One region of the Streptomyces sp. cg35 genome, then DNA from elsewhere that is predicted to be linked to it. Evidence: riboswitches for the same ligand, from Rfam matches in the RefSeq annotation. Region 1 holds a riboswitch; the other holds the start of a gene.
What was found. A riboswitch is a leader RNA that binds a small molecule or an ion and turns the genes downstream of it on or off. The one in region 1 is predicted to bind thiamine pyrophosphate.
Positions count from the first base shown of each region.

Region 2: another riboswitch for thiamine pyrophosphate. It lies ahead of thiO (glycine oxidase ThiO); the one in region 1 lies ahead of ACQUQD_RS01830 (purine-cytosine permease family protein).

Region 1 is NZ_CP191268.1:347,436-363,185, reverse strand. It holds gene ACQUQD_RS01860 (alanine--tRNA ligase-related protein) at 1-1,121, shown strand, start outside; gene ACQUQD_RS01855 (hypothetical protein) at 1,191-1,379, opposite strand; gene ACQUQD_RS01850 (ANTAR domain-containing protein) at 1,529-1,939, shown strand; gene ACQUQD_RS01845 (STAS domain-containing protein) at 2,129-2,401, shown strand; gene ACQUQD_RS01840 (STAS domain-containing protein) at 2,383-2,772, shown strand; gene ACQUQD_RS01835 (aspartate/glutamate racemase family protein) at 2,815-3,516, opposite strand; TPP riboswitch at 3,676-3,776, shown strand; gene ACQUQD_RS01830 (purine-cytosine permease family protein) at 3,768-5,213, shown strand; gene ACQUQD_RS01825 (alpha/beta hydrolase) at 5,349-6,044, shown strand; gene ACQUQD_RS01820 (class I SAM-dependent methyltransferase) at 6,160-7,077, shown strand; gene ACQUQD_RS01815 (response regulator transcription factor) at 7,172-7,879, shown strand; gene ACQUQD_RS01810 (sensor histidine kinase) at 7,866-9,830, shown strand; gene ACQUQD_RS01805 (hypothetical protein) at 9,944-10,363, shown strand; gene ACQUQD_RS01800 (class F sortase) at 10,436-11,032, shown strand; gene ACQUQD_RS01795 (NAD-dependent protein deacetylase) at 11,113-12,009, shown strand; gene ACQUQD_RS01790 (ABC transporter substrate-binding protein) at 12,281-13,576, shown strand; gene ACQUQD_RS01785 (carbohydrate ABC transporter permease) at 13,576-14,565, shown strand; gene ACQUQD_RS01780 (carbohydrate ABC transporter permease) at 14,558-15,406, shown strand; gene ACQUQD_RS01775 (Gfo/Idh/MocA family protein) at 15,413-15,750, shown strand, end outside.
Region 2 is NZ_CP191268.1:6,482,420-6,498,169, forward strand. It holds gene ACQUQD_RS29595 (anthranilate synthase family protein) at 1-754, opposite strand, end outside; gene ACQUQD_RS29600 (class II 3-deoxy-7-phosphoheptulonate synthase) at 1,047-2,399, shown strand; gene ACQUQD_RS29605 ((2Fe-2S)-binding protein) at 2,561-2,809, shown strand; gene bfr (bacterioferritin) at 2,835-3,314, opposite strand; gene ACQUQD_RS29615 (sulfite oxidase-like oxidoreductase) at 3,490-4,122, shown strand; gene ACQUQD_RS29620 (DUF4396 domain-containing protein) at 4,147-4,698, opposite strand; gene ACQUQD_RS29625 (deoxyribonuclease IV) at 4,783-5,652, opposite strand; gene pknB (Stk1 family PASTA domain-containing Ser/Thr kinase) at 5,946-7,901, opposite strand; gene ACQUQD_RS29635 (thiazole synthase) at 7,955-8,749, opposite strand; gene thiS (sulfur carrier protein ThiS) at 8,757-8,957, opposite strand; gene thiO (glycine oxidase ThiO) at 8,954-10,123, opposite strand; TPP riboswitch at 10,121-10,234, opposite strand; gene ACQUQD_RS29650 (hypothetical protein) at 10,287-10,634, shown strand; gene ACQUQD_RS29655 (NAD(P)/FAD-dependent oxidoreductase) at 10,796-11,959, shown strand; gene ACQUQD_RS29660 (Rv2175c family DNA-binding protein) at 12,080-12,445, shown strand; gene thiE (thiamine phosphate synthase) at 12,528-13,175, shown strand; gene metF (methylenetetrahydrofolate reductase [NAD(P)H]) at 13,271-14,191, shown strand; gene ACQUQD_RS29675 (hypothetical protein) at 14,237-15,106, shown strand; gene ACQUQD_RS29680 (phytoene desaturase family protein) at 15,126-15,750, opposite strand, start outside.

The sequences.
Region 1 (15,750 bases):
ACCGCCGCATCACCGGCTCCACACTCCTGCCGCCGCCCGGCGATCCCGTCCTGTTCACCACGTCGGGCATGCATCCCCTCACCCCGTACCTCGAAGGGAAGCCGCACGAATTGGGGCGGCGGCTGGTCAACGTGCAGCGCTGTCTGCGGACCACGGACGTGGACGAGGTCGGCGACCCCACGCATCTGACGGTCTTCGAGATGCTCGGCACCTGGTCGCTCGGCGACTACGAAGGCCCCCAGAGCCTCGTATGGGGATACGAACTGCTCACCGAGGGGCTCGGTGTCGACCCGGGCCTGATCCACGCCACGGTCTTCGGCGGCGACGAGCAAGTGGGCCCCGACACGGACTCCCTGCGCGTGTGGCAGGAGTTCGGGGTCCCGGTGGAGCTCACCGTCGAGGACAACTGGTGGTCCAACGGCCCGACCGGCCCGTGCGGACCCGACTCGGAGATCTTCGTCTGGACCGGCGACACCCCACCGCGGTCGACGCCCACCCGTGACGACCGCTGGGTCGAGGTGTGGAACCACGTGATGATGCGTCACCGCCGCCTTCCCGACGGCTCCCTCGTGCCGCTGCCGCAGCGCAACATCGACACCGGCCTCGGCCTGGAGCGGCTGGCCTCACTGCTCCAGGGCAAGAACTCCGTGTTCGAATGCGATGTCTTCACGCCGTGGCGCGACCTGGTGCCGTCCCTGTGGGACCTGGACGAACCGTCGTTGCGTATCGTCTGCGACCACTTGCGCTCCGCCATCGTGGTGATCGGGGACGGAGTGCGGCCGGGCAACACGGGACGCGACTACGTGCTGCGGCGGCTGGTGCGGCGTGCCCTCACCGTCTTGTGGCGCGACGACCCCTCACCTCATCTGGGCGACCTTCCGGGGGAGTTGGTGCGCCACACCCTGGACCACTTCCGGCAGACCACGGACCCGGACGAGGTGCGCGGGGTTCTCCTCGACGAGGAACAGCGGTTCCGCCGGCTTCTCCAGCGCGGCCGACAGGTGCTGGCCCGCCCGCGCTTCCAGGGCCCGCTCGACGAAGAGGACCTGCACTATCTGCACGACACGCACGGCTTGCCCCGCGACCTGGTGCTGAGCCTGCGGAGCTTGGGGTGGTCGTAGGGGACCGGGGTGGCGTGCATCAGATGCCGCGCTGCCGACGGATCGACCCGGCACCCGTGAGAGGAGCACTCAGCGCGGCGTCCCGTACACGGACCACGCGATGATGAACAGCACGACCGCGCCCGTCAGCACCAGGGTGCCGGTTCCCATGTGCAGGGAGCGTTCTTGCTCGGCGCGCTTCTCCTCGATGAGGACCTTCGCGTCGGCCTCCGTGCGCGTACGCACCCATTGGCCGTTCTGGCCCAGATTCGGAACCATGCTGCACCTCCCGCATCAACTCCTGTGCTGCTCACCACTTTTCGGGACGTCAAACCGCACAGGTGCGAATATGTCGAGGGCATGCCGATGCGTTACGCAAGGCATTGCGCGGCGTGAAAAGTGGGAGAGAGTGTGAAACAAGCCGCCCCATGGAGACAGCACTGCCCGGCCGAGCGGTACCCCGTCCCGACAACAGCGCGGAGGTCGTGATGAGCCCTGAAGGCGAAGGCGCCGATCCGGCGGAGGGCGCGGAGGTGTCGGTGGCCGCGCTGAAAGAGGAGAACGAACAGCTCCGGCGCGCCATCCACGCGCACGCGACGGTGGACCAGGCGATCGGCATCATCGTGGCGGTCGGCCGGCACACGCCGGAGGAGGGATGGAACATCCTCCGCGAGGTGTCCATGAACACGAACGTCAAGCTGCGTGAGGTGGCCGAGGCGTTGATCGAGTGGGGGTGCAGCGGGGACCTCTCCGCGGGCATCCGGGCGGAACTCGAGCGGCGTCTGGATCGCCACCGGGGCGACAGCGCATGCGGCGATCGGCGGCCACCCGCTTCGTGACCGGGCGAGGGCCCCGCTCTCCGCCCGCTCCACGAGCGGGCGGAGAGCGGGGTGGCGAGCTCACTGCCGAACCCTCCCGGGAGGGGCTCGGGGCGTCAGCCCTGTTCTCTGCCCTGGTCTGGGCGGGGTTCCCGCATTTGACCGAGTCATTCAGGTTCTGGGGAACACGATGGGAACAGCGGCGCCACGATTCCCCGCCACGGCAGGGAACCGACCGGGGAGCTGGACCACCACACCACGCCCGAGGTCCGCGCCGCGCTGCCCGGCATCGACCTGTGCCCGGTCCGGCAACTCGTCCTCGATCTCGAAGGTCTCGCGCCGTGCGACTCCAGCGGTGTCGGCGTGCTGATCGCCTGCCCGGCACACAAGGGGGCGTGGCTTCCCGGATCGGGGGTAGGCGCAGCCGATAGGGGCCGTGCGGCCCTATGGCTGAGGGGTCGAAGATGGAACGAGCGCGGGTGAGCTTCCCGGCCCGTTGGGAAGACGGCGGTGTCCTGGTCGTCGATGTCGTCGGCGAGTTCGACGAGGGCGCGGCGGCCGAGCTGTGCGGTCTGCTGACGCGCATGGCCCGTACCGGACAGCAGGTCTTCGTGGTGGACTTCACGGGAGCCGAGCGCTGTGACATCGGCGCGGCCCGGGCGTTCGTCCGGGCGAGCCTGGAGGCGGAGGCCATGTCGGGGGACGGGTTCCTCGCTGTCGTCGCGAGCGCCGTGGTGCGTTCCGCGCTGTACACCGCGGCTGCCGACTGCCTCTCGGGCGGCGTCCACGGCTCCGTCACGGACGCCGTCGAGGCGTACTGGGCCCCGGAGGGACTGGGGGAGCGGGCGTCCTGAACGCAGGCCCGCTCGGCCGCCGCGGAGCCGGCAGCCGCTGGTTCAGGACGCGGCGTCGCCCAACGCGGCCGTCACGGCTGCCTCGGCATGCAGGCGTGCCGTCGGAAAGACGGGGACGGGACTGTCCTCGGCACCGATCAGCAGCTCGATCTCGGTGCAGCCGAGGATGATTCCCTGCGCGCCCGCATCGACGAGTCCCGCGATGACCTTCTGATACGCGGCGCGCGACGCGTCGCGGACCACGCCGAGGCACAACTCCTCGTAGATCACCCGGTGCACGAGCGCCCGGCCCGCTTCATCGGGCACGAGGACGTCGAGGCCCCCCTGTTCGAGGCGGCCGCGGTAGAAGTCCTGCTCCATCGTGAACGCGGTGCCCAGCAGGCCGACCCGCCCGAGTCCGGCCGCACGTACGGCGTCGGCGGTCGCGTCGGCCAGATGGATCAGGGGGACAGCCGTGGCCGCCTGGACCTGGTCGGCGACCTTGTGCATCGTGTTGGTGCAGATCAGCAGCATGTCGGCGCCGGCCGCCTCCAGGCTCCGGGCCGCCGCGGCGAGAATCCGTCCGGCCTCCGCCCAGCGGCCCTCGACCTGCAACCGCTCGATCTCCGCGAAGTCCACCGAGTGGAGCACGCACCGCGCCGAGTGCAGTCCGCCGAGCCGGTCCCGGGTGAGCTCGTTGAGCAGCCGGTAGTACTCCGCCGTCGACTCCCAGCTCATCCCGCCGATCAACCCGATGGTCTTCATCGCACCCCTCCTGAACCGTGATCACCGGGCGGGCCTGCCCGGCACTCACGAGCATAAGCGCAGGGTCTGACGGCGAATCGCGCCATAAGCGGGGCTTATCGGAGGTCATGGGGGTGGGGCGAGCGCAGGGCGAAGGACCGGCTAGTGTTCGCTCCGGTACTGCCCGACACGGGGTGCCCCGCGACAGCGACGGGGCTGAGATCACACCCGTAGAACCTGAACCAGTTAGCACTGGCGGAGGGATGTCAGCGATGTCGATGCCGCACGCTTCCATGGAGCCGCACGCCGCCGAGGCGCCGGGCGCGGCCGTCTTCGACGGGCGCATGCCCGTCGCACCGGGGGACTGGCGCCCCGAGGCGCGGGGCATAGCCCCCGTCCCCGAGAGCCACCGGTACGGGCGCGCCGGACGGCTGTTCACCGTCTGGTTCGCGCCGAACCTGACCATGAGCGGCGTCTTCACCGGCACCGTCGGGATCGCCCTGGGGCTGGACTTCGCCACCGCCCTTGCCGCGGTGGTCGTCGGCACCGTGCTCGGCGCCGTGCCCACCGCCTACCTCGGCACCTGGGGCAGCCGCACCGGTGCGGGTCAACTGCCGCTCGCGCGGCTGGCCTTCGGGCGGGGCGTGGTCGTACCCGGCGCTCTGCAATGGCTGTCGTCCATCGCCTGGGACGCGCTCATCGGCCTGTTCGGCGGCGACGCCCTCGCACGGCTCTGCGGCTGGCCGTTCTGGCTGGGGGCGCTGGTGATGATGGCCGCCCAAGGAGCGCTCGGCGCGCTGGGCTACGAGGCGATCCACCGCCTCCAGAAGGGCATGACGGCTGTTCTGGCGATCGCCTTCTGCGCCCTGGCGGTCCGCCTTGCCGACGCCGGGGTCACCCCGGCCGGCCACGGGGCCGCGCACGGTGCCGACCGCTTCGGCGCGTTCGTCCTGACCGCCACGATCGCGTTGAGCCTGGCCATCTCCTGGGCTCCGTACGCCAGCGACTTCAGCCGATATCTGCCGCGCGCCACCTCCCCGGCGCGCATGTTCTGGTGCACGCTGTCCGGCGTCGTCGTGTCGTTCACCGCCGTTCAGGCCCTCGGGCTCTGGGGCGCCTCGGTCTTCACCGACCAGACCGCCCAGGGCGTCGACACCTTGCTCGGCGGTGGAGTGATCGGCTCGGTCGGACTGCTGGCCGTGGCGCTCGCCGCGCTGTGCAGCAACGCGATGAACGACTACAGCGGTTCGCTCGCCCTGCAGGTCATCGGGGCGCGCCTGCCGCGCCCGCTCGCCGCCGGTCTCGCCGCGCTCCTCGGCTTCCCGCTGGTGCTGTGGATGCACGCCGCGGACACTGCCGCCCGCTTCCAGAACGTGCTCCTGTTCGTGGGCTACTGGATTCCCGGGTTCGTGGCGGTCGTCCTCGTCGACTGGCGGGCCCGGGCCCGTGAGCGAGGCGGCGCCGACATCGACCTGGCCGAGGAACAGGCCCGTCAACAACCTTTTCTGCCCGCGCTGTTGGCGTTCCTCGCCGCCTTCGCCGCCACCGTTCCCTTCATGGACACGGCCCTCTACGTCGGGCCCGTCGCCGAGGCGCTGCACGGCGCGGACCTCGGCTACTACGTGGCCTTCGGCACCGCGCTCGTCCTCTACGCGCCTTTCAGGCTGCGTCGGGGCAAGACGCTTCGGACGGGCCGCACCGACGTCGGCCCGACGTGATCAGGTCCGACCTGAACTGACAGGCATCGGCGCCCGGCTGCCGGCCGGACGCCGGTACGCGTCATGCGGGTCCAGGGATTCTGCTGTCGGCCAAGACGGGCGCGGCCGTCCCGCCGAGGCCGACAGGATCGGCCCATGCAGCCGCTCTTCGTGCTCGTCCACAGCCCGTCCGTGGGTCCCGCGACCTGGCGCCCGGTGGCCGACCGCCTGAGAGCGGCGGGACATCAGGCGCGGGTGCCGTCCCTGCTGCACGTGGCCGCCGACGCTCCGCCTTTCTGGCCCGGCATCGTCCGCGCCGTCCGTGACGACCTCCGGCACGTCCCGGCCGACCAGCCCGTCGTCCTGGTGGCACACAGCAACGCGGGCCTGTTCCTCCCTGTGATCCGCTCGGGCCTCGACCAACCGGTGACCGGCTCGGTCTTCGTCGACGCCGCGCTGCCGGCCCGGACGGGACCGACCCCCGTCGCGCCATCGGAACTGCTGGACCTTCTCCGCCCGATGGCGGTCGACGGCGTACTGCCGCGATGGACCGACTGGTGGGACGAGGCCGACATCGCCCCGATGTTCGCCGATCCCGCGATGCGGCGGACGGTCGTCGAGGAGCAGCCCACTCTGCCGCTGTCCTACTACGAGCAGCACATCCCCGTGCCCGACGGCTGGGACGACCACCCCTGCTCCTACCTGCTGTTCGGCCCGCCGTACGAAGACCTCTGCGCCGAGGCGCGCGCACGCGGCTGGCGCGTGGCACACCTTCCCGGCGCACACCTCCACCAGCTCGTCGACCCCGCCGGCACGGCCCGGCACCTCGTCGGCCTCGCCACCGCCCCCTGACGCTCCCGCCCAGTACAGCCGAGCTTTTTGCGCAGCACGCCGTCGAGATCGCGGGCTTCTTGCGTCATGGGCAAATCGGAATGCGCCGAGGGCAAGAGCGCGTACCGTCGGACCCATGACGCACGACGTATCCGCAGCTCACGGCACCCACGCACACACCCACGCGCACGGCGGCCACGGGGAAGCGCACCAGCACGGACCCGGCCCGGACGGCCTCGCGGAGATCCTCGACCGCGACGCCGAACTGTTCGCGAGCTACCTCGCCTCCGTGACCGCCCGGGTCGCGGAGCTGGCCGGGGACGACGTCCGGCACATCGTGGACCTCGGTGCCGGCAGCGGAACCGGCACCTTCGCGCTGCTGAAGCAGTTCCCCGACGCGCGGGTGACCGCCGTCGACAGCTCCGCCGACATGCTGGAACAGCTCGCCAGGGCCGCGGCGGAGCGGGACGTGACCGCACGGGTGGAGACCGTCCAGGCCGACGCCGGGGCGAGCCTGCCGGGCATCGACGGCGCGGACCTCGTCTGGGCCTCGGCCTCCCTCCATCACCTTGACGACCCGGCCGCGGCGCTCGCCGTCATCCATGGAGCACTGCGCCCCGGCGGGCACGTGGCCGTCGCCGAACTGGACGGGATGCCGCGCTTCCTGCCCGACGACGTCGTGCCGGACCGGACCGGCCTGGAGGACCGGTGCCGTACGGCGCTCACCGCACTCCACGCCGAGCAGGTGCCCCACCTGGGAGCCGACTGGGGCACCCTGTTGGCAGCGGCGGGTCTCGGCGTCGAGTACGAGCACACCGAGCATCTGCGCCTGGACGCCTCGACCCCGCTGCCCGCGAGCGCCGGACTCTACGCGCACCGCGTCCTGCACCGCATCCGCGGAGCCGTGGAGGGCCGCGTCGACGCCGCCGACCTCGCGGCGCTCGACACGCTCCTGGACGGCGGCGCGCAGGACGTGCGCCACCGCGACGACCTCGTGGTGCGCTCGACACGACAGCTGTGGATCGCCCGCCGCCCCGCGGACGCCGGACTCTGACGGCGCGCACCGCCCGCGTCGGGCCGCGGAGGAACCGCGCCGAAGCGGCACGTCACGCGGCTCGCCTACGCTCTGCCAGGTGTGCGCACATGTGATGGTCGCCGAAGACGACGAGAAACAGGCCGAACTGGTCCGCCGCTACCTGGAGCGGGAGGGCCACGCCGTCACCGTCGTGGGGGACGGGCGGCAGGCCATCGAGGAGGTCCGGCACAAGGAGCCCGACCTCCTCGTCCTCGATGTGATGATGCCGCGGACCGACGGCCTGGACGTCGTACGCGTGCTGCGCGCGGAGGCGCGTGAGGTGCCGGTGCTGATGCTGACGGCCCGCAGCACCGAGGACGATCTGCTGCTCGGCCTCGACCTGGGCGCCGACGACTACATGACGAAGCCGTACAGCCCGCGCGAGTTGATGGCGCGGGTGCGCACACTGCTGCGCCGCACCCACCGGGGCGGCCCCGGCCCGAGCGGCACCGCCCGGTTCACGGTCGGCTCGCTGGTCGTCGATCCCGACCGGCACGAGGTCTCGGTCGACGGCGCGCCCGTGGAGTGCACACCCGGCGAGTTCCGGCTGCTCGCCGCGATGGCCGCCGAGCCCGGCCGGGTCTTCAGCCGTCAGCGGCTCCTCGCGGAACTGCACGGATTCGACAAGTACATAAGCGACCGCACGGTCGACGTGCACGTCATGAACCTCCGCAAGAAGATCGAGCCCGCGCCGCGCCGCCCGGTCCGGCTGCTCACCGTGTTCGGCGTCGGCTACAAGCTGACGGACCCGGCGAAGGGCGCACGCGATGCGTCGGCGTAGGCCGGGGGAAGGGCCGCGGCGGGACCGGCCGCCGCTGCGCAAGAGCCTGAGCGGCAGACTGCTGGGCGTCTCCGTCCTGGTCGCCACCTGTTCCGTGGCGGCGACGGCCTGGCTCGCCGTCCAGACCACGTCCGGCGCCATCAAGCAGGAACAGGGCCAGAACCTCGCCGACGACACGAGGATCTACGACACCCTGCTCGGGTACGCGGCCACGCACCCCGGCTGGGACGGCGTCGACGCGACCGTGCGCGACCTGGCCCGCTCCACGGGGCGCCACATCACGGTGACCACCCAGGCACGCCGTCCGCTCGCCGACTCGGCGGGGCACACGGCCCCGGGCGCGCTGCCCACGCAGGCCTCGGCCACCGTCGATCCGCTGTCCGTGGACACGGCGCTCGCCGCCGACCGGACCCGGACGGCGACCGCGTCGACGGACCGGATCGACGCACGCGCGGTCGGCCCGTTCCGGCTGCCGGCCGCCGAGCGGTCGCAGCTGCGCGCCTTGGCCCGGCGCGCCACGTCGTGCCTGCGGTCGGTCGGGCTCGCCTCGGACATCGTGGTGGGCCCGAGCGGCCGCCCGCGGATACAGACCGTCGGCACCGGCGCCGGTACCGGGACGAGCACCGCCACCCTCCCCCCGGTGTACGACAAGTGCACGACGGACGCGCTCGACCGGCCGACGACGACGGAGCGCAAGGCGCTCGCCGCGCTGACCCGCCTCACCAACTCCTGCCTCACGCGCCAGGACCACTCCCGCGTCGCCCTCTCCCTCGACCTCACCTGGGAGCAGGGGCCGCGCCCCGTACCGGCGCAGGAAGCGTCCCGGGCACCGACGCCGGCCCCGGTCGCGACCGTGGCCGAGGACGACCGCACGGTGGCCTCGTGCGTCAGCACGGCGCGCCGCGAACAGCTCACCTCCTACGTCGCCGCGCCCGTCCTGCTGCTCATCGGCGACCCGGACGGCGGCACCGTCCCCGGTTTCGACCTGTCCCCCCGTAACACCGCCAAGATCGCGGGCGTCGCCGCCCTGGTCCTCGCCCTGACCGTCGGCGCCTCCGTCCTCGCCGGCACCCGACTGGTGCGACCGCTGTACGCGCTGACGGGCGCCGCCCAGCGACTGCGGGACGGCGGCGCCGCGCAGCCGGTACCGGTGACGACGGACAACGAGATCGGCAGGCTCGCGGCCGCGTTCAACGACATGTCGGCCCACCGCGCACGTCTGGAGGAGCAGCGCAAGGCCATGGTGAGCGACGTCGCGCACGAACTGCGCACGCCGCTGAGCACCATCCGCGGCTGGCTGGAAGCGGCGCAGGACGGACTGGCCGACCCCGATCCGGCGTTCGTCGCGTCGCTCCTCGAAGAGGCCGTGCAGCTCCAGCACATCATCGACGACCTGCAGGACCTGGCGGCCGCGGACGCGGACGCGCTGCGCCTGCACCCGCGGCCGCTGCGCGTCGAGGAACTGCTCGGCCAGGTCGCCGCGGCCCACCACGTGCGCGCGGAGACCGCGGGGGTGACGCTGGCCGTGGAGCAACAGGCTCCTCCCGTGCCGGAGTTGACGGCGGACCCGGTGCGGCTTCGGCAGGCGGTCGCCAACCTCGTGTCGAACGCGATCCGTCACACGGAGCCGGGCGGCACGGTCACCCTGCGGGCCCACGCGACGGAGTCCGGTGACGAGATCGTGGTGGAGGTCGCCGACACCGGCAGCGGCATCCCCGAGACCGACCTGCCGTACGTCTTCGACCGTTTCTGGCGCGCGGAGAAGTCCCGCAACCGGCGCACGGGCGGCAGCGGCCTGGGCCTGTCGATCGTCCGCAAACTCGCCCAGGCCCACGGCGGTTCGGCCACGGCCGCGAGCACGGAGGGCGAGGGATCGGTGTTCGCGCTGCGGCTGCCGCGCACGGGTCCGCCCCCGCGGACCGGCCCTGATGCCACGACCACAGCGGTCTGACAGCTTCTTCACAACTCCGCGCAAGCCTGTGTCCGTCGATCACCGGCTCACAACCGGCGATCGACGTCTCGTGGCCGACCGGCCCCGAGCGAACAGGTATTGGAGTCATCGCCATGTCCCACCGACTGTCCCTGCGCACCGCAGCCGTCGCCGCCGCCGTGGCGGCCGGGGTGCTCGTGCCCGCCGGCACCGCGCTCGCCACCGACACCACACCCAAGCCGGTGGCGAGCGACCGCGCCGCCGACGAGAAGGCCGACAAAACGCCCGCCCCGACCGGGGACTCGGACGCGGCGCGCAAGCGGGCCGCCGCCAAGGAGGCCGAGGCGACGCCCGCTCCGGCGCAGGACTCGGAGGCGGCGCGCAAGCGGGCCGCCTCCGCCACGACACCGCCGCGCGGCGGTGTGGCCGCCGGTGAACAGCCGGCGGCGCACGACGACGGCGCCACCACGGCCCTCGTCGGCTCGCTCTCCGCGGCGGCACTCCTCGCGGGCGCGGGCACGGTGGTGCTGCGCCGCCGCTCGGCGCAGCACTGAGCAACCGCCCTCCGCTCAAGGCGCCGTCCGTTTCCCGGGCGGCGCCCCGGCTTTCCGCCCCAGGAGTCCCTCGTGCACCAGCCGACGCGCCGCGCGGCCGCCCTGCCCCTGCTCGCCCTCCTCGTCTCGCTCACCGCCTGCTCCTCGGGCACCGGCGCCCGCATCAGCGGCGACGCGACCACCGCGCCGCCCACCCGTCGGGTGCCCGGACCCGAGCGCACCGCTTCCGCCGTTCCCGACCGGGTGACCATCGCGTCCGTCGGCGTCGACAGCGCTCTTCTCCCGCTCGGACTGAACCAGGACGGCACCGTCGAGGTCCCGCCCGCCGAGCAGGGGATGACCGCCGGCTGGTACACGGGTGCCGCGGTTCCGGGCGAGCCCGGCGCCGCCGTGATCATCGGGCACAACGACACCCGGTTCGGCGAAGCCGTCTTCCACGACCTCCACAAGATCAGCAAGGGTGCCGACATCGCCGTGCGCGACTCCCGCGGCAGGACCGTCCACTTCACGGTCACGGCGACCGAGACCGTCAGCAAGAAGGCCTTTCCGACGGACAAGGTCTACGGGGCCACGAACGCGCGCGTCCTGCGCCTGATCACCTGCGACGGCGCCTTCGACCCGCAGGGCCACCCCGTGGACAACCTGATCGTGTACGCAGCCGAACGCTGATCCGCCGGCCACCCCGACGTCCCGTCCCCGTCGTCCCGACCGCAGGCGCCGGGCCCGCTGTGCCTCGTAAGCTGGCAACCATGCGGACGCGACCCACGCTGACCTGGGAACCCACGGGCGACCTGCCGCCGGCCTCGACCGACCTGGGCATCGTCGTCGAGGCCGTGCGCGCGGGCGGGGTCGCCGTGCTGAGCGGCGCGGGGCTCTCCACCGAGTCGGGCATCCCCGACTACCGCGGCGAGCACGGCTCCCTGCGCCGACGGCACGTCCCGATGACCTTCCAGGAGTTCGTCGGCGGCGAGGACGCGCGACAGCGCTACTGGGCGCGCAGCCAGCTGGGGTGGCGGGCGATGACCCGCGCCCGGCCGAACGCCGGGCACCGGGCCGTCGCCACGCTGGCCGAAGCCGGGCTCGTCACGGGCGTGATCACGCAGAACGTGGACGGGCTGCAGCAGTCCGCCGGGGTGCGGGACGTCATCGAGCTCCACGGCAGCCTGAGCCGCGTGATCTGCCTCGACTGCGGTCGCGGCAGCACCCGCTCGGAGCTCGACCGCCGGCTGCGGGAGGCCAACCCGGGGTTCGAGGCCGCCGCAGGGCGACACCGTGCGGCGCGGGTCAATCCGGACGGAGACGTGGAGCTGCCCGAGGAGGCGGTCCGCGCGTTCCAGGTGGTGCCGTGCGCGGCCTGCGGTACGGGCGTGCTCAAGCCCGACGTCGTCTTCTTCGGCGAGAACGTGCCGCCCGAGCGGGTGGCGGCGTGCCACCGCCTCGTCGACGAGGCCACCACCCTCCTGGTGCTCGGCTCGTCCCTGACCGTGATGTCCGGGCTCCGCTTCGTGCGCCGGGCGACGCAGTCCGGCACCCCGGTCCTGATCGTCAACCAGGGCCCCACCCGCGGCGACCGCTGGGCCGCGCGCCGGATCGAACTGCCCCTCGGCGAGGCGCTGTCCGCCGTCGCGGCGCAGGTGTGCGCCTGACGTCCGAGCGCGTGACGCGACGACGCTCTTCTCCTGACAAAGACTGATCTGCACCGCTGTGGCCCTCCGCCCCGGTGCCGCGTCCGGCTGTCCCGCGACAGGGCTCTCATGCGCAAAGTTGATTCAAACAGCCATTGACCCGTCAACTTCGAGCAAATAGCGTCGGGGTACTCCGGTTGTGGGGCCACGCCCCCGAACGACCGCCGACGGCTGCACGCCTTCTCCCGGGTGGGGAAGGGCGCTGCCCTCACCCCCTCCAGGAAGGCCCCGCGTGCGCAGACGTTCCCTCCTCTCGGCGGCTGCCGCGACCACGCTCGCGACGGCCCCACTCGCCTCCGGCTGCAGTTCCTCCGCGTCCTCGTCGGCCTCCTCCGGCGGCTCCCGGCGCGGCCACCTCACCTACGGCGTCTGGGACGTCTACCAGGTGCCCGCGATGCAGCGGGCGGCGCGGGAGTTCGAGCGCACCCGGCCCGGGGTCACAGTCGACGTCCAGCTCACCCCCAACGGGACGTACTGGACGAAGCTGCGCACCGCCTGCACCGGCGGCGCGGCCCCGGACGTCTTCTGGATGAACGGCCCGAACTTCGGCCTCTACGCGGACGCGGGACAGCTCCTGCCCCTGGAGACCGACGGGCCCGACGCCGTAGTGCGGCCCGACGACTTCCCGCCGGACCTGATGTCGCTCTACCGCTGGAAGGGCACCCAGTACGGCGCCCCGAAGGACTTCGACACCGTCGCCCTCTGGTTCAACAAGGAGATCTTCGACCGGGCCAAGGTCGACTACCCGGACGACAGCTGGACCTGGCAGGACCTGATCTCCACCGCCCAGCGGCTCACCGACCGCAGGCGCGGGATCTACGGTGTCGGCGCCCCGGTCCGCCCGCAGGAGAACTACTACAACTCGATACCCCAGGCGGGCGGTTGGGTCATCTCCGCGGACAAGGCGCGCTCCGGCTACTCCGACGAGCACACCAGGGAGGGACTGCAGCTGTGGGTCGACCTGATCCACCGCTACCGCGCCTCGCCCACGCTCCAGCAGATGACCGACACCGACCCCACCCAGATGTTCCAGTCCGGGACGCTGGCCATGACCTACGAAGCGTCCTACAACGCGGCGACGTTCTACCGCGACCCCGAACTGCGGGCCAAGGTCGACGTCGCGCCGATGCCCAAGGGCCGCCGCCGCGCCACCGTCCTGCACGGCCTGGCGAACGTTGTCTACGCCCGGACGCCGCACCCCGAACTGGCCCGGGAATTCGTCCGGTTCCTCGGCGGGGAGCAGGCCTCCCGACTCCAGGGCAAGTACGGCACCGCCATCCCCGCGCGCAACGGCACCGCCGAGCCCTGGGCCGCCGGAATGCCGCGCTTCGACCTCCAGGTGCACCTGGACGCGCTCGACTACGCGGTGCCCTTCCCCAGCTCCGCCAACAGCGCGGCCTGGCAGCACAAGGAACAGATGTGGCTCGCCAAGGCATGGAGCGGTGACGACAGCCTCAAGGGCGCCACCGGCTCCCTGACCGACGCGATGAACCAGCTGCTCGCGCAGGAGAGAAAGGGCCGGTCCTGATGAGCCTCGATGTGCGTACGGACACCGCCGTACCGGCACCGCGCACCGCGCCGAAAGCCGTGGACCAGCGGGAGCTGCGCCGACGTGAGCGCCGCTTCGAGAACCGGGACAAGTGGTGGGGCTACGCCCTGATCGCCCCGGCCGGACTGGGCCTCGCGGTGTTCTACCTGTGGCCCGTCGTGCAGACGCTGTACTACAGCTTCACCGAATGGGGCGCCTTCGGCGGCACCACCTGGATCGGCCTGTCCAACTACCGCACGCTCGTGGGCGACCCGGAGTTCTGGCAGTCGCTGGCCAACACCGGCATCTACACCGGCCTCGTACTGCTCGGGATCCCGCTGTCGATGGCCCTCGCCGTGCTCCTCAACATCAAGGGACTGCGCGGCACCGGCGTCTACCGCACGCTCTACTTCCTGCCCGTGGTCACGATGCCCGCCGCCGTCGCGGTGGTCTGGCGCTGGCTCTACAACGGCGACGCCGGCATCCTCAACCACGCGCTGTCCACGATCGGGATCGACGGCACCTACTGGGTGTCCGACCCGCACACCATCCGCTTCGCCGTCGCGATCGTCGGCGTGTGGATGACCGTCGGCTACAACATGATCCTGCTGCTCGCCGGACTCCAGAGCATCCCCGGCGACTACTACGAGGCGGCGGCGCTCGACGGCGCGGGACGCGTCCGGCAGTTCTTCTCCGTGACCCTGCCGCTGCTGAGCCCCACCCTGTTCTTCACCACCGTGCTCTCGGTGATCCAGTCCCTCCAGGTCTTCGACCTGGTGTACCTGATCATCGGTGCCAATACGACGAACTCGCTCCAGAACCCCGCCTACGGCGAGGGCCAGACCGTCGTGATGCTCTTCTTCCAGAAGGCGTTCTTCGACAACCAGCGCGGCTACGGCGCCGCGATCGTCTGTGTGCTGTTCGTCCTGATCATGGCGATGACCGCCGTCCAGTTCCGGTTGCAGAAGAGGTGGGTCCACTATGCGTGAGTCGACGCGGAGCACCCGCCGCAGCCGCGAGGGCCGGCTGTGGCCCGCTCACCTCCTCCTCTCGCTGGGCGCGGTCGTCACCGTCTTCCCGCTGGTGTGGGAGCTGTTGACCTCCTTCAAGAGCTTCGGCGAGTCCGTCCAGGTGCCGCCGACGATCCTGCCCGCCCACTGGGACTGGTCGAACTACGCGAAGGTCTTCGACGGGGTGCCGTTCGGGCAGCAGTTCCTCAACACCGTCGTGATGGCGCTGCTGCGCACCGCGGCCCAGCTGCTGCTGTGCTCGATGGCTGCCTACGCCTTCGCCCGCATCCGCTTCCCCTGGCGCGGAGTCATCTTCCTCGGATTCCTCGCCGTGCTGATGGTGCCGGGCCAGCTCTTCCTGCTGCCCCAGTACCAGATCATGCAGGACCTGGGCTGGCTCGACTCCATGCAGGCGCTGGTGGTGCCCGGCATGTTCTCCGCCTTCGGCACGTTCCTGCTGCGCCAGTTCTTCATGGGCCTGCCCGAGGAACTGGAGGAGGCGGCGCGCCTCGACGGGGCCAACCCGTTCACCGTCTTCTGGCGGATCGCCCTGCCGCTGGCCCGCCCGGGCCTCCTCGCGCTGGGCATCCTCACGTTCCTCTGGTCGTGGAACGACCTGATGTGGCCGCTGATCGTCAACACCGACCCGGCCAAGATGCCGCTGTCGGCCGGTCTGGCCGCCCTCCAGGGCGCCCACCTGACCGAGTGCCCGGTGCTGATGGCCGGGTCCCTCCTCGCGACCCTCCCGGTGATCGTGGTGTTCGTCGCCATGCAACGCCAGTTCATCCAGGGCATCGCTTTCTCCGGCATGAAGGGCTGAGCACGCGTGACCGACACCTCCCACGTCTCCACCGCACCGGCGGGCAGCAGCACACCCACACGTGACCTGCGCCTCGGCGTCATCGGGCTCGGCCTGCGCGCCACCCTCGCGCAGGAGGCCCACCGCCCCGGCGAGGGGTCCGTGGTGGTGGCCGCCGCCGACACGTCACCCGGCATGTTCGGCAGGGCCCGCACCTGGTTCGGCGACGACGTCCACGTCTATCCCGGCCACCGGGAGATGCTGGTCGCGGAGGACCTGGACGCCGTCTTCGTCATCACCCCCGACCACACCCACGAAGCGCTCGCCGTCGACCTGCTGGCGGCCGGGGTCGCCGTCTTCGTGGA
Region 2 (15,750 bases), 6.1 Mb from region 1:
CCTTGAGGCGGGGCCCGACGACGACACCGCCCATGTCGCCGACGGTGCACATCATCTTGAGCTCCTCGTCGACGACCATCGACAGCTCCTCGATCTCCTTGCCGTCGGCGAGGAAGTCCAGCAGGTCCTCGGGCGTGGGCCCGGCGGCCGGATAGCGGTAGGTGCCGCTGATCGGGTTCATGACGACCGTCCCGCCCGACATCCGCACGTGCACCTCGGGGCTGGCACCGACCAGCGTCCTGTCTCCCGTGTGCACGACGAACGTCCAGTACGCGCCCCGCTCGCCGTCGAGCAGCCGCCGGAACAGCGCGAGCGCGTCGGCCCGTCCGAACCCCTCGATCTCGCCCTCGTACGTCCTGCGGATCACGAAGTTCGCGCCCTCGCCCTGCCCGATCTCCTCGCGCAGCACCCGGCCGACGATGCCGGCGTACGTCTCGTCGTCGACGTCGAAACCGCCGTCCCGGACGCGGACGTCGTGCGCCGGGAGCTGCCGCAGCGCCTCGTCGAGCGGGATCTCGTACGACTCCTCGGGGGTGAGGACGACGAGCGGTGTGCCGTCGTCGCGGACGTCGAAGCCGCGCTCCCTGATCTGCCGGAAGGGGACCAGGGCCAGCCCCTCCGGGATGTCCGCGAGCCGGTCGTACGTGCCGACCCCGCCGATCAGGACCTCGACCGTGTCGTGGTCGCGGCCGGGCGTGCGGCGGCGCAGCAGCGCGAAGGGTCGGTCGTCGGCGAGCAGAGCCGAGAGCTGCATGGGCGGTTCCTCTTCCTGGATTCCTGAAGTCGGTCGGAAGTCGGTCGGAGAGGAACGGCCCGGTCCTGAAAACACTGAAGGCCGCCCCTCGGGCGGCCTTCGCGAAGTCTGGATACGCGCAGTCAGTGGGCCGCCGGATGTGCGGTCCACCACCAGGTGCGGTTCAGAAACTGCGCGAACATGGGCGCAACCGTACCCGAACCCCGGGCTCATGTGTGCCTCCCGACTCTCATCCGTCTCAAAAGATGAGCGGTGGGATGGACGCCCGACATGACCCCGTAATGTTGGCGAGGTGACCGTGAACGCTAAGACCAGCGCAAGCGCTGGCAACACCTGGCGAAACCTGCCCGCGGCGCAGCAGCCCGAGTACCCCGATGCCGAGGCTCTGCGCGATGTGATCGCGGACCTCGAGTCGTATCCGCCGCTCGTCTTCGCGGGCGAGTGCGACCAGCTGCGTACCCGCCTGGCGGCCGTCGCCAAGGGAGAGGCGTTCCTCCTCCAGGGCGGCGACTGCGCCGAGGCCTTCGACGCCGTCTCCGCAGATCACATCCGGAACAAGCTCAAGACCCTGCTCCAGATGGGCGCCGTGCTGACGTACGCCGCCTCGGTGCCGGTCGTGAAGATCGGCCGCATCGCCGGCCAGTACTCCAAGCCGCGCTCCAAGCCGACCGAGACCCGCGACGGCGTCACCCTGCCGACCTACCGCGGCGACTCCGTCAACGGCTTCGAGTTCACCGAGGCCGCCCGCATCCCGGACCCCGAGCGCCTGAAGCGGATGTACAACGCGTCCGCCTCGACGCTCAACCTGGTGCGCGCCTTCACCACCGGCGGCTACGCCGACCTGCGCCAGGTGCACGCCTGGAACCAGGACTTCGTGAAGTCGTCCCCGTCCGGCCAGCGCTACGAGCAGCTCGCCCGCGAGATCGACAACGCGCTGAACTTCATGCGCGCCTGCGGCACCGACCCGGCCGAGTTCCAGACGGTCGAGTTCTACGCCTCCCACGAGGCGCTGCTGCTCGACTACGAGTCGGCGCTGACCCGCGTCGACTCGCGCACGGGCAACCTGTACGACGTCTCGGGCCACATGGTCTGGATCGGCGAGCGCACCCGTCAGCTCGACGGCGCGCACATCGAGTTCGCCTCGAAGATCCGCAACCCGATCGGCATCAAGCTCGGCCCGACCACGACGGCCGAGGAAGCGCTGCAGTACATCGAGCGCCTCGACCCCGACCGCGAGCCGGGCCGCCTGACCTTCATCGTCCGCATGGGCGCCGACAAGGTCCGCGACAAGCTGCCCGAGCTGGTGGAGAAGGTCACCGCCTCCGGCGCGACCGTCGCCTGGATCACCGACCCGATGCACGGCAACACGTACGAGGCGGCCTCCGGTCACAAGACCCGCCGCTTCGACGACGTGCTCGACGAGGTCAAGGGCTTCTTCGAGGTCCACAAGGCGCTCGGCACGCACCCGGGCGGCATCCACGTCGAGCTCACCGGTGACGATGTCACCGAGTGCGTGGGCGGCGGCGACGAGATCTTCGTCGACGACCTGCACCAGCGCTACGAGACGGCCTGCGACCCGCGCCTGAACCGCAGCCAGTCCCTGGACCTGGCGTTCCTGGTCGCGGAGATGTACCGGGACCAGTGATCCCTCGAGGGACATGAGTACACAGCCGTGGGGCGCGGATCACAGGGATCCGCGCCCCACGGCACTTTTGTGCATCCGGCCCGGCGGGTAAGGTTAGGTTAGCCTCACCGATCAATCGGGACGGCAACGCCTATGAGTCCCGACCGGGAGGTGACCCCCGCGTGTATGTCTGCAACTGCTTCGGTGTGACCGAGGACCAGGTGAAGAAGCATGCGGAGGGCGGCGCCTGCACGCCCCGCCAGATCGCGTCGGCCTGCAAGGCGGGCACGGACTGCGGTTCGTGCGTACGCCGTATCCAGGCGCTGCTCGGGCGGGGAGCCTGCCCGCGGCGCGAGCTGGTCGAGCAGGGAGAGGCCGCGGTCGCGCTCGCCCCGCAGAGCCCCCAGGTGGAGCTTCCCGAAGCCGCCTGATCCGCCGGCCGGTCCCTCCGGCGGGCTAGCTGTCCGGCTGCTCGATCTGCTGGGCCAGGTAGAGCGCCTCACCGAGCTTCTCGATCAGCTCCAGCTGGGTGTCGAGGTAGTCGATGTGGTGCTCCTCGTCCTCCAGGATGTCCTCGAAGATCCGCGCCGACGTCACATCGCCCTTGGCCCGCATGACGTCGATGCCGCGCTTGAGGCGGTCGATGGCCTCGACCTCCACCTGCCGGTCGGCCTGGAACATCTCGGTGACCGTCTGTCCGACACGCACATGGAACAGCCGCTGGTAGTTCGGCAGGGCATCGAGAAAGAGGATCCGTTCCGTCAGCCTGTCCGCGTGCTTCATCTCGTCGATGGACTCGGCACGGGTGTAATTCGCGAGCTTGGTCCAGCCATTGTTGTCCTGGATCCGGTAGTGGAGCCAGTACTGGTTGATGGCCGTCAGCTCGCCCGTGAGCTGCTCGTTGAGGAATTCGATGACCTCGGGGTCGCCCTGCATCGCAGAGGCTCCTTCCACGTGGTGGACTCGGCAGGTTCCGCGCATCCTTGCACCGGGGTTCAAACGCGTCCAGTAAGTGCACGCTTAGTAGGAGTTGCCCGAATCGATGATCGACTGACGCCTGTCGGCACCCGCGTGGTCACGTCCACTGCTCGGGGTCTGTCAGGATGGAGGCATGGGTCATCCGGTGAGTCGCGAGTCTGGGGGAGCAGTGCAGCCGGAGCTTCCTCCCGGGCAGCGTCTGCAGCGCGGCTGGCCGGTCACCCATTACGGGCCCGTGCCCAAGTTCCGGCCCGAGCGCTGGGAGTTCAGGGTCTTCGGGTCCACCGCCGACGGTGACAAGCACTGCTGGAACCACGAGGAGTTCTCGGCACTGCCGTACGCGACCGTGGTCGGCGATCTGCACTGCGTCACGAAGTTCAGCATGCTCGGCGCCGAGTGGGGCGGCGTGCGGGCCTCCACCATCCTTGAGCTGGCGCCGCCGGATCCCGCGGTCACGCATGTGATGGTCTGGGCCGAGTACGGGTTCAGCTCGAACCTGCGGCTGGCCGATTTCGCCGCCGACCGCACCATCTTCGCCACCCACAAGGGCGGGGAGCTGCTCACGGCCGAGCACGGGTTCCCGCTGCGTCTTGTCGTGCCCCATCTGTATGCCTGGAAAGGGCCGAAGTGGGTGCGCGGGGTCGAGTACATGACCGCGGACCGGCGGGGGTTCTGGGAGGAGCGCGGGTACCACAACGTGGGGGACCCGTGGCAGGAGCAGCGGTACTCGTACCAGGAAGAGCCCGGGGAAGGGCCTGAGCTCTAGCTTTGGGTCCGGCGTGCGTCGTCTTCAGTGGTGGTACTGGTGCACCACCGCGTGGCCCCTGCCTCGGCCGATCATCCAGCGGTTGACCGGCGTCGTGACGACGAAGGCGATCACGAGTGACGCCGCCAGCGCGCCCCAGAACAGTGCGTCCGAGAGCTGGGCGTCCATCGCGCTCGGCCACAGTGCGATGACGCCGTTGTCGATCAGCTCCATCACGGCGATGGACAGCGTGTCCGCGGCCAGCGCCACCCGGAACGCCGTCCTGAAGGTCACGCCCGCCCCGAGCACGCTCCGCAGCGTCAGCGAGTAGCCGAAGAAGAACGCCAGCACGATCGCCAGGACCATCGTCGGCACGTTGCCCCAGCCGAGCGCGGTGCCGATCACCATGCCGAGGATCTCGCCGATGGCGCAGCCGGTGAGGCAGTGCAGTGTCGCCTGCGCGGCTGTGGACCAGGTGACCTTGCCGCCGTGGTCGTGGCCGTGGCCGTGGGGTGCGTGGTCGTGGTCGTGGTCGTTGGGTGTGTGGTCGTGGTCGTGCCCGTGGTGTTCGTGTTCCGTTTGTGCGTTGTGCTGCATGGTTCCCCCAGCGTCAGTAACGGCTCCTGTCAGTGACAGGAACCGTATACCCCTGGGGGGTATTCCTCAACGGAACGCGGAATCTTACGGGCGGAGCTCCTTGAGGTGGGCGACGTCCGCCGCGTGGCCGTCCTTACCGCCCGGCGTCTCGATGATCAGCGGGACGTTCTCGGTCGCCGGGTGAGTCATCAGCTCGTGGAACGGTTCGGCCCCGATGTGGCCGGAGCCGATGTTCTCGTGGCGGTCCTTGTGGGCGCCCACGACGTCCTTGGAGTCGTTGGCGTGGATGAGCTTGAGGCGGCCCTCGCCGACGGTGTCCACGAGGAGGTCGAGGGTCTGCTTCATGCCGCCCGGGCCGGCGAGGTCGTGGCCCGCCGCGAAGATGTGGCAGGTGTCGAGGCAGACGCCGAGCTTCGGGTGGCGGTCGAGGGCGTCGAAGTACGGGCCGAAGTCCCAGGTGCGGGAGCACAGGGAGGCGCCCTGGCCCGCGGTCGACTCCAGGAGGAGGAACGGGTCGTCGTCGTGGGTCAGTTCGTCGAGCAGGGGGAGCATGTGCTCGCGTACCTGGGCCAGGGCGACGACCCGGTCGCGGCCGCCGGTCGCGGAGCCCGTGTGCACGACGACGCCGAGGGCGCCGATGGCGCGGGCGCGGCGGAGGGAGTGCCGCATCGACGCGACGCTCTTCTCCACGGTGGCCTCGGTGTGCGAGCCGAAGTTGATCAGGTACGGGGCGTGGACGTAGGCGGGGATGTCCTCGGCGGCGCAGCGGGCGCGGAACTCCTCGTCCTGCTGGGGGTTTCCCGGGGGAGTGGCCCAGCCGCGGGGGTTGGCCACGAAGACCTGGACGGTCTCGGCCTTGAGGTCGTGGGCGTACGAGAGGCCTACGGAGGCGAGGCCGCCGGCTACGGGGACGTGGCCGCCGATGGGGTTGCGGGAGCGGGGGGTGTTCGTCACGCGGTCAAGGGTGTCATGGGGGTGCGCCGTGAAAGGAGGGTGGCCGTCGGGGGTTGTCTTGGCAGCTTTCCGTTGTCTCCGACAGGTGTGTGGTCGGGTGCGGGGCCGCCCTGGGCATGTCCGTGCTCGCCATCTTGATGGCCTCGCCGGTTGCGTTGGCCGCCGATACCGCGTGGCCTGTGCTGCGCGCGCACATCCCCAGACCGGCCCCTCCCGTCTCGTACGCGAGTGATCGCCGGTGAGGGCTGAGCAGATCGAGCCCCTCCGGCGATTGAGGAGCTGGTGCCGGGGCGCTACCGGATGGTGATCTTGATCGTCGAGCCCTCGGGGGCCTCGTCGCCGCCGGTCACGGACTGGCTCTTGACCGTGTCGCCGAAGAGGCCCAGGAGGCCGCGGTCCTCGTCGACCTCGAAGCCGGCGTCCTCCAGCTTGGCGTGGGCGTCGTCGACGCTCAGGCCCGTGACGTCCGGGACCTCGATCATCGGGGGGCCGTCGGAGATCGTCAGGGTGACCGTGTCGCCCTTGGCGAGCTGGCCGTCCCGGGGGGACTGCTGGGCCACGTCGCCCTTGTCCTCATCGGAGGTGACCCGCTTCGTGGCGATCTCCGCCTTCAGGCCCGCCTCCTCAAGCTCGGCCACGGCGTCCTCCTCGGACTCGCCCGTGACGTCGGGGACGTCCACGGGTTCGCCCTTGGAGACGACCAGGGCGACCGCGGAACCGGACTTGCGGGTCGCACCCGCCTCCGGGTCCGTGCTGATCACGGAGCCCTTGGTGACGTCCTCGCTGAACTCCTTGGTGATCATGCCCGGTTCGAGGCCCCGGTTCTTGAGGTCGCTCTTCGCCGTGGCGAGGGGCGTGCCCTTGAGGTCGGGGACCTTGACCGTCTCGGGGCCCTTGGACACGGTCAGGTTCACCGTGCCGTTGTCCCGGATGCGGGTATTCGCCTCCGGGTCCGTGGCCATGACACTGCCGCGCTTGAACGTGTCGCTGTACTTGTACGTCGTCTTGCCGCCCGCCTGGAGGCCCGCGCTCTGAAGGCGCTGCTTCGCCTCCGCCTCCGTCTTGGCCAGCAGGGGCGGGACCTTCGTGAACTGGCCGGAGTTGATGTACCAGACGCCCGCGCCCACGCCGAGGACCAGCAGGATCGCCGCGATGATCGCGAACGTGCCGCGTCGCGGACCGCCGCTCCTGCGGCGTGCCGGGGCGGTGGCCGGGGGCGGCGGAGGCGGTGACTCCAGGCGGCTGGTGCGGTTGAACCGGTCCTCTTCCGTGGGCAGCGGCAGCTGCACCGCGCGCGGGATCACGCTCGTCCGGTCGTCCGCCCCCGCGTGCTCCACGTCCCGCGCCTGCGGCGGCACCGCGTCCAGCTGCGCGTCGGTCAGCGCCGCACGCGCGTCCCTGGCCTGCGCGAGCAGCGCCACGGCGTCGTGCGGGCGGACCTGCGGGGTGCGGGCCGTGGCCGAAGCGACCAGGTCGTCCAGTTCGAAGGGGAGTCCCGGCACCGCCGCGGAGGGCGGCGGGACATCCTCGTTGAGGTGCTTGTAGAGAACCTGGGCCGGAGTGTCCCCGTAGTGCGGCTTCGACCCCGTCAGCATCTCGTACAGGACCACTCCGCACGCGTAGACGTCCACGGCGGGCGTCGCCGTGCCGTCCTCGATCTGCTCGGGTGCCAGGTACGAGACCGTGCCGAGGACCGATCCGGTCGTGTTCGTGACGGTGTCCACCGCCCGCACGAGACCGAAGTCCGCCACCTTCACGCGGCCGTCGTCCCCTATCAGGACGTTCTCCGGCTTCATGTCGCGGTGCACGAAGCCCGCGCGGTGCGCCGCTCCGAGCGCGGCGAGCACCGGCTCCAGGATGTCGAGCGCCGCGCGGGGCCGGAGCGCACCGCGGTCGCGCAGGACGTCGCGGAGCGTGCAGCCCGCGATGTACTCCATCGCCAGGTACACGTACGCGCCGTCGGCGCCCTGGTCGAAGACCCCGACCACATTGGGGTGCGAGAGGCGGGCGACCGACTTGGCCTCGCGGATGAAGCGGTCGACGAACGTGGCGTCGGCCGCCAGCGAGGGGTGCATCACCTTGAGCGCGAGCACGCGGTCGAGGCGGGTGTCCACGGCCCGGTAGACCGTGGCCATCCCGCCGACCGCGATGCGTGCGTCGATGCGGTACCGGCCGTCGAGCACGTGCCCGAGCAACGGGTCCTGAAGGGTCGTGTCCACGCAGGGGAGTCTACGAGGAGTGACTGACATGCCCGATGCGTGCAGCGGGACCGGTCCCGTACTGCAGCAGAGCTGTGACCGTGTCAGAAGGCCGGGCGCTCCGGGTCGAGGTGGGCCCGGCCCTCTGTGGGCGATGAGGCTTCAGCGAAGTGGCGCTTGGGGATACGGCCCGCGCGGTACGCCAGCCGGCCCGCCTCCACCGCGTGCCGCATGCCCTCGGCCATGAGGACCGGCTCCTGGGCGCGGGTCACCGCCGAGGCGAGCATCACACCCGCGCACCCCAGCTCCATGGCGAGCGTCACATCGGAGGCCGTGCCCGCGCCCGCGTCCAGGATCACCGGCACGCGCGCGTGCTCGACGATCAGCTGGAAGTTGTGCGGGTTGCGGATGCCGAGCCCGGAACCGATCGGGGAGCCGAGCGGCATGATCGCCGCGCAGCCCACGTCCTCGAGCCTGCGGGCCAGGACCGGGTCGTCGTTGGTGTAGGGCAGCACCGTGAACCCGTCGTCGACCAGGGTCTCGGCGGCGTCCAGGGTCTCGATCGGGTCGGGCAGCAGGGTGCGCTCGTCGGCGATGACCTCGAGTTTGACGAGGTTCGTACCGAGTGCCTCGCGCGCCAGGCGGGCCGTGAGGACCGCCTCGCCCGCCGTGAAGCAGCCCGCGGTGTTGGGGAGGACCTGGATGCCGAGCTTCTCCAGGACCGAGAGCACCGAGCCGTGCACCGTCGCGTTCACGCGGCGCATCGCCACCGTGGTGAGCTCGGTGCCGGAGGCGGTCAGGGAGCGTTCCAGGATGTCGAGGCTCGGGGCGCCTCCCGTGCCCATGATCAGGCGCGAGGAGTACGTGGTGCCCCCGAGGACGAAAGCGTCGTCAGCCATGGACGAGTCAGCCTCCTTGTACGGCGGTGAGGACTTCGACGCGGTCCCCGTCGGAGAGCGCGGTCGCGGGCCACTGGGTGCGCGGGACGACGGTCTCGTTCAGGGCGGCGGCGACGCCGGAGTGCGCCGTGGTGAGGGTGGCCACCAGGGCGTCGAGCGTGGTCTCCGCGGTCACGGTGCGCGACTCGCCGTTGACGGATACGTTCATGCGGGCTGCTCCAAGGAGGCGCCGCTGAAGCGCCTGGGGGTGAACGGGCGGGCCTCTTCGGGGAGTTCACCGGTGACCAGCACATGCGCCATGGCGTCCCCGGTGACCGGCGTGAGCAGCACGCCGTTGCGGTAGTGGCCGGTGGCCAGGAGGAGGCCCGGCAGCGGGGTGGGGCCGAGGAGCGGGGCGTTGTCGGGCGAGCCGGGGCGCAGGCCCGCGCAGGTCTCGGTCAGCGGCAGCTCCGTGATGCCGGGGACGAGCTCGTGGGCGTCCCGCAGCAGTTCGTAGACCCCGCCGGCCGTGACCGTGGTGTCCCAGCCGAGCTCCTCGCTCGTGGCGCCCACGACGAGCTCGCCGTTGACGCGCGGCACCAGGTACAGGTGGCTGCCGCGGACGACCGCGCGGACCGTGCGGCTCAGGAACGGCGCGTACCGCCGGGGCACGGTCAGGCGCAGGACCTGGCCCTTGACCGGGCGGACGGGCGGCAGCACCTCGTCGGGTACCCCCGCGAGCTGCCCGCTGCGGCTGCCCGCCGCGAGCACGATCTGGCCGCCCGCGAGTTCGGTGCCGTCGGCGAGGAGGACGCCGGACGCCCGGTCCTGTACGACACGGAGCCGTTCGGCGCGGGTCCGGTGGAAGACCACGCCCGTGCGCTCGCAGGCCGTCACAAGGGCGCCCGCGAGCCTTCTCGGGTCGATCTGGTGGTCACCGTCGACCCGCAGGCCCCCGCGTACGCCCGGCGCGAGCATCGGCTCCAGGCGGCGGCAGTCACGGCCCGACAGCCACTCGGACTCCAGGCCCGACTTCCTCTGCAGCGCGTGCAGTTCACGCAGATGCGCCCGGTCGTCCGCGTCCAGCGCGACCGCCAGCGTGCCGCACGCGCGGTAGCCGAGGTCCCGGCCGGAGGCCTCGGCCAGCTCGGCGGCGAAGTCCGGGTAGCGGCGCGCGGACTCGACGTTCAGGTTCAGCAACGTCTGCTCGCCGTAGTGGAGTTCGGTGACCGCGGCCAGCATGCCCGCCGCCACCTGGGCGGCCCCGCCGCCCGGATCGGGATCCACCACCGCGACGGACAGACCGCGCTGCGCGGCCCGCCACGCGGTGACCAGGCCGATGATGCCGCCCCCGACGACCAGTACGTCGGTGGCTTTGGACGGAGTACGCGACATGGGCGTCCAGCCCCTCCCTTCGCCGGCATGACCCGGATCAGGTTCGTACGGTCGGAGGCCGCTCCAGCCTCCCTCTCAGCCCGCTGCGTACGGGCTCCCGCGAGTGCTTTACGTTGGCCACCCTAACTCTTGCGCACGACCTCCAGTAAGGGAGCCTCCGCCCGTGGCCCGATCGCTCGACGGTCTCGTTCTCGCCCCGGTGGCCGACCAGGCGCCGGGCCAAGTGGGTACCCGTACGCGCTTCGCCTACCACCAGGACGGCGGGCGCGTGTGGGCCTCTTATGAAGGCGGCGACGTCGTACAGGGGCACCTGGTGGGCACGCGTTCCGGTGACCGGCTCGACTTCCGCTACGTACAGCTGAAGACCGACGGGACCACGTCCTCGGGGCACTGCCTCTCCACCGTGTCCGAGCTGCCGGACGGCAGGGTGCGGCTCGACGAGACATGGGAGTGGGAGTCGCAGGTGGGCAGGGGGACCAGTGTGGTCGAGGAGATCGCCGCCCCTGTTTGATCACTAAACCGGCGGCCCGTGTGCAGGACGTCACGGCGCGGGAGTGGCCCGCGCCGCTGACTGACGCAAGATCAGGTGCCTAAGGTGATCCCGTGAGCGAGCAGCGGAGCGGCAACGGAACACCCACAGGGCAGCGGCACGTCGTCATCGTGGGCGCGGGAATGGCCGGCGTACAGACGGCCGTGGCGCTGCGCGAACAGGGCTTCACCGGTGCCGTCACGCTGATCGGGGCGGAGCCCCACCAGCCCTACGACCGGCCGCCCCTGTCCAAGGCCGTGCTGCTCGGCAAGGCCGAGGGATCGGCCTTCGACGTGGACTTCGAGGCACTCGGCGTCACCCTGGAGCTGGGCCGCGAGGTCACGGGCCTGCGCCCCGGCGACCACGAGCTGGACACCGCCGAGGGGCCCGTCCCGTACGACGTCCTGGTCGTCGCCACCGGCGCCGAGCCCGTCCGGCTGCCGGGCGCCGAGGATGTCCCCGGAGTGCACCTGCTGCGCACCCTCGACGACGCCGAGCGGCTGCGGCCCGTGCTGGCCGACCAGCACGACGTGGTGGTCGTGGGCGCCGGATGGATCGGCGCCGAGTTCGCCACCGCCGCCCGCGAGGCCGGCTGCCGGGTCACCGTCGTGGAGGCGGCCGAGCGGCCGCTGGCCGGGGCGCTGCCCGCCGAGGTCGCGGCCCCCATGACGGCCTGGTACGCGGACTCGGGAGCCCAATTGCGCACCCGCGCGCGCGTGGAGCACGTCGAGCCGGGCCTCGTGGTCCTGGACGACGGAACGCGGCTGCCCGCCGGAGCCGTCGTCGTCGGCATCGGGGCCCGCCCCGCGACCCGCTGGCTGGCCGGTTCCGGCATCGGCCTCGGCGCACACCACGAGGTGGTGGCCGACGCGGGGCTGCGCACCTCCGTACTCGACGTGTACGCCGTGGGGGACTGCTCGTCGTTCCCCTCGAAGCGCTACGGACAGCGCCTGATGGTCCACCACTGGGACAACGCGCTGCAGGGACCGCGCACGGTCGCGGCGAACATCATCGGTGAGACACCGGCGGTGTACGACCCGGTGCCCTACTTCTGGTCCGAGCAGTTCGGCCGCTTCGTGCAGTACGCGGGCCACCACGACGCCGCCGACACGACGGTGTGGCGGGGCGACCCGGCCGGCGCGGCCTGGTCGGTGTGCTGGCTGCGGGAGGGCGCCCTGGTGGCCGTGCTCGCCGTCGGCAAGCCCCGCGATCTGGCACAGGGCCGCAAGCTCATCGAGGCGGGCACCGTGCTGGACCCGGAGCGTCTGAGCGATCCCGCCCGCCCCTTGAAGTCTGCGGTGGCCTGAACCCGGCCTACCCCGGACGACCGTGGGCGGGCCGGCCGTGTGCCGTCCGCCGCGTGGCGGAAACCCCTGGTCAGACCGCCCCGACTTCCGACTGTCAGTCCGGGATGGCAGGCTTGTCCCGTGACCGAGATTGACGCAAAGATCGATGCTCTCGTCCCCGACTGGCTCACCCTCCCCGACATCGCGGAGCAACTCGACCTCGAGGTGACGCGTGTGCGGCAGCTGGTGAAGGAAGGCCAGGTGATCGCCGTACGCCGTGGTGAGAACAGGGCACTGCACGTGCCCGCCGCCTTCATCGACGGCGACAAGATCGTCAAGGGGCTCGTCGGCCTCCTGACGGTCCTGCGGGACGACGGCTTCAGCGACGAAGAGATGCTGGAGTGGCTCTTCACCCCCGACCCGACCCTGCCGGGCACGCCCGCGCAGGCCCTGAGCGAGAATCGCGGCACGGAGGTGAAGCGCCGCGCCCAGGCGCTCGCCGTCTGACCTGACAACCGTCCGGCGTGCGCACCACGGACCCCGTGGTGCGCACGCCGGACGACACCTGATCCACACGGGGGGATTTCCCATGGCCGACCCGAAGCGCACGCAGCTCGCCGATGCCCGGCTCTACCTGTGCACCGACGCCCGCAAGCGCCAGGGCGACCTGCCGGAGTTCCTCGACGCGGTGCTCTCCAGCGGCGTGGACATCGTGCAGTTGCGCGACAAGGGCATGGAGGCCGGCGAGGAGCTGGAGCACCTCGCCGTGTTCGCCGAGGCGGCCCGTCGCCACGGCAAGCTCTTCGCGGTCAACGACCGGGCGGACGTCGCGCACGCGACCGCTTCGGACGTGCTGCACCTGGGCCAGGGCGACCTGCCTGTCCCCGCGGCCCGCGCCGTTCTCGGCGACGGCATCCTCGTGGGCCGCTCCACGCACGCCGACGCGGAGGCCGCCGCGGCCGCCGTCCAGGAGGGCGTGGACTACTTCTGCACCGGCCCCTGCTGGCCGACGCCGACCAAGCCCGGCCGCCACGCCCCCGGTCTCGACCTGGTGCGCTACACCGCGGGCCTCGGCACCGACCGCCCCTGGTTCGCCATCGGCGGCATCGACCTGGGGAACCTGGACGAGGTCCTGGACGCGGGCGCCCGTCGCGTCGTCGTCGTGCGCGCCATCACGGAGGCCGACGATCCGGCCGCCGCGACCGCCGAATTCGCCAAGCGCCTGCGCTCGGTCTGACCCCGGGATCCCTTCGGGGAGCAGGCCTTCGGCTCGTCTGTCCGCAAGGTGGACGGGGATTATGGGCAACCGGATTCCGTCAGTAACCTGCCCGTATGGCCCTTGGCACTGCTTCCACCAGGACTGATCGCGCCCGCACCGTGCGCGACATGCTCGCGACCGGCAAGACGACGTACTCCTTCGAGTTCTCCGCGCCGAAAACCGAAAAGGGCGAGCGCAACCTGTGGAACGCGCTGCGCAGGGTCGAGGCCGTCTCGCCCGACTTCGTCTCCGTGACGTACGGCGCCGGCGGCTCCACGCGCGCGGGCACGGTCAAGGAGACCCAGCAGATCGTCGTCGACACGACGCTGACGCCGGTCGCCCACATCACCGCGGTCGAGCACTCGGTCGCCGAACTGCGCAACATCATCGGCCAGTACGCCGACGCCGGCATCCGGAACATGCTCGCCGTGCGCGGAGACCCGCCGGGCGACCCCATGGCCGACTGGGTCTCGCACCCCGAAGGGCTGACGTACGCGGCCGAACTCGTCGAGCTGATCAAGGAGTCGGGAGACTTCTGCGTCGGCGTCGCCGCGTTCCCCGCGATGCACCCGCGCTCCACGGAGTGGGACACCGACGTGCGGCACTTCGTCGACAAGTGCCGGGCGGGCGCCGACTACGCGATCACGCAGATGTTCTTCTACCCGGAGGAGTATCTGCGGCTGCGCGACCGGGTCGCCGCCGCGGGCTGCGAGACGCCCATCATTCCGGAATGCATGCCGGTCACGAGCGTGCGCATGCTCGAACGCCTGCCCAAGCTCAGCAACGCGGACTTCCCTCCGGCGCTGAAAGAGCGGATCCTCACAGCCAAAGACGATCCGGCCGCTGTACGCTCCATTGGCATCGAGTTCGCGACGGAGTTCTGCGCGAAGCTGCTTGACGAAGGTGTCCCGGGTCTGCACTTCATTACGCTCAACAACTCCACTGCGACGCTGGAAATCTACGAGAACCTGGGCCTGCACGAGCAGCGGGCCTGATGGGCCGTACCCGCAAGGGGCTACGGCCGTACGAGAGGGGCGTACATGGGCTGGGCGGTCCTCTATGTCGCGTTCGGACTGGTGGCACTGTGGCTCCTCGGTGAGGTGCTGCTGCAGTACAAGGCGCGGCTGCGCTGGCGCCTGCTCGCCTTCGTGGGCTTCCTCGGGGTGGTCCTCGGCGTCCTGATGCCCTCGGTGATCGTCATCGGGGCCGGTGCCATCGCCTTCGCGATCGGCCAGACGTACGTCACCCTGTCGTTCCGCCGCGGCTTCGCGGCGGGCTGGGCCCTCAAGAACGGCCCCGGCGGTGCCGACACCGGCGGCAGCAAGCGCCGCAAGAAGGAGCCGGTCCACCAGGACCCGACGCTCGAGGTCTCCGACCTGGAGTACGAGCAGGGTGCCCAGGACTACCCGCCGGTTCCGCAGGCGCCCGCCGAGTCCACCGCGGTGTACGCGACGACCGAGCCGATGCCCGACGACACCGGCCAGTACGGCGTCTACAGCGACTCGGCGTACGCCCAGACCGCCCAGGCGGACCAGCAGAACTACGGCTACGACACCGGGGCCTACGCCTACGACCAGCAGAACTACGGCTACGACACCGGGCAGCAGCCGTACGCCGCGCCCTACTCGGACCCGTACATCGGGACCCAGACGTACCCGGCGCAGCCCCAGTACGGCGACCCGTACGCCACCGGCCAGCAGCAGTACGCCGACCCGTACGCGACCGCCGCGGGCTACGGCGCGGACACGCCTCCGGGCGGCGTCTGGGTGCCGCAGCAGCGCAACGGCGACGAGCAGCAGCAGGGCTACGGCGGCGAACTCCCGCCCGAGCAGCCCTACCCGACGTATCCGCAGCACGACCCGAACACCGGGTACGACACCGGCTACAACGAGCAGCAGTACCGGTACTGAGCCGTCCGCCCGCCGCGGCTCACTGCGAGCCGCGGAACTCCGGTCCCTCCACGATCAGGCCCGCCACCAGCGCTCCCGACATGCCCACGTGCGGCAGTCCGCCACCGGGATGCGACCAGCCGCCCACCGCGAAGAGGCCCGGCAGGTCCGTCCCGTTCGCCGGATGCAGCAGGCTTCCCCGCGCGGCGGCCAGGGCGGGCGCGGGCACGGCGCCGCCCGCCGCTCCGGTCGCCTCGGCGATGTCCTGGGGCGTGCGCGTCTCGTGCCACAGGAGGCGGTCGCGGAGGCCGGACACGGTGCGCTCGGCCGCCGTGAGGACCGCTTCCAGACCGGCCTCGCTCACGCGCGCGTGGGGCGGCACGGTCACGGTGACGGTGACCGCCTCGTGGCCGGCGTCCGGCACCTGCGACGGATCGCCGGTCCGCAGCACCGCGACCGTCGGTCTCGCGGGCCAGGGACCGCCGTCGAACAGCCACGCCAACTCGGCGTCCCGGTCGGCCCCGTGCACCACCGTCCGGTGCGGCGTCCCCTCGGGCCGGGGTCCGCGCAGCGCCAGATGGACCGTGAGCCGACTGGGCACCGACGACTCGGGGCGCGCCGGCACCTCGCCCCGCACACTGCGGTCCGGCAGCAGCCCGTCGAGC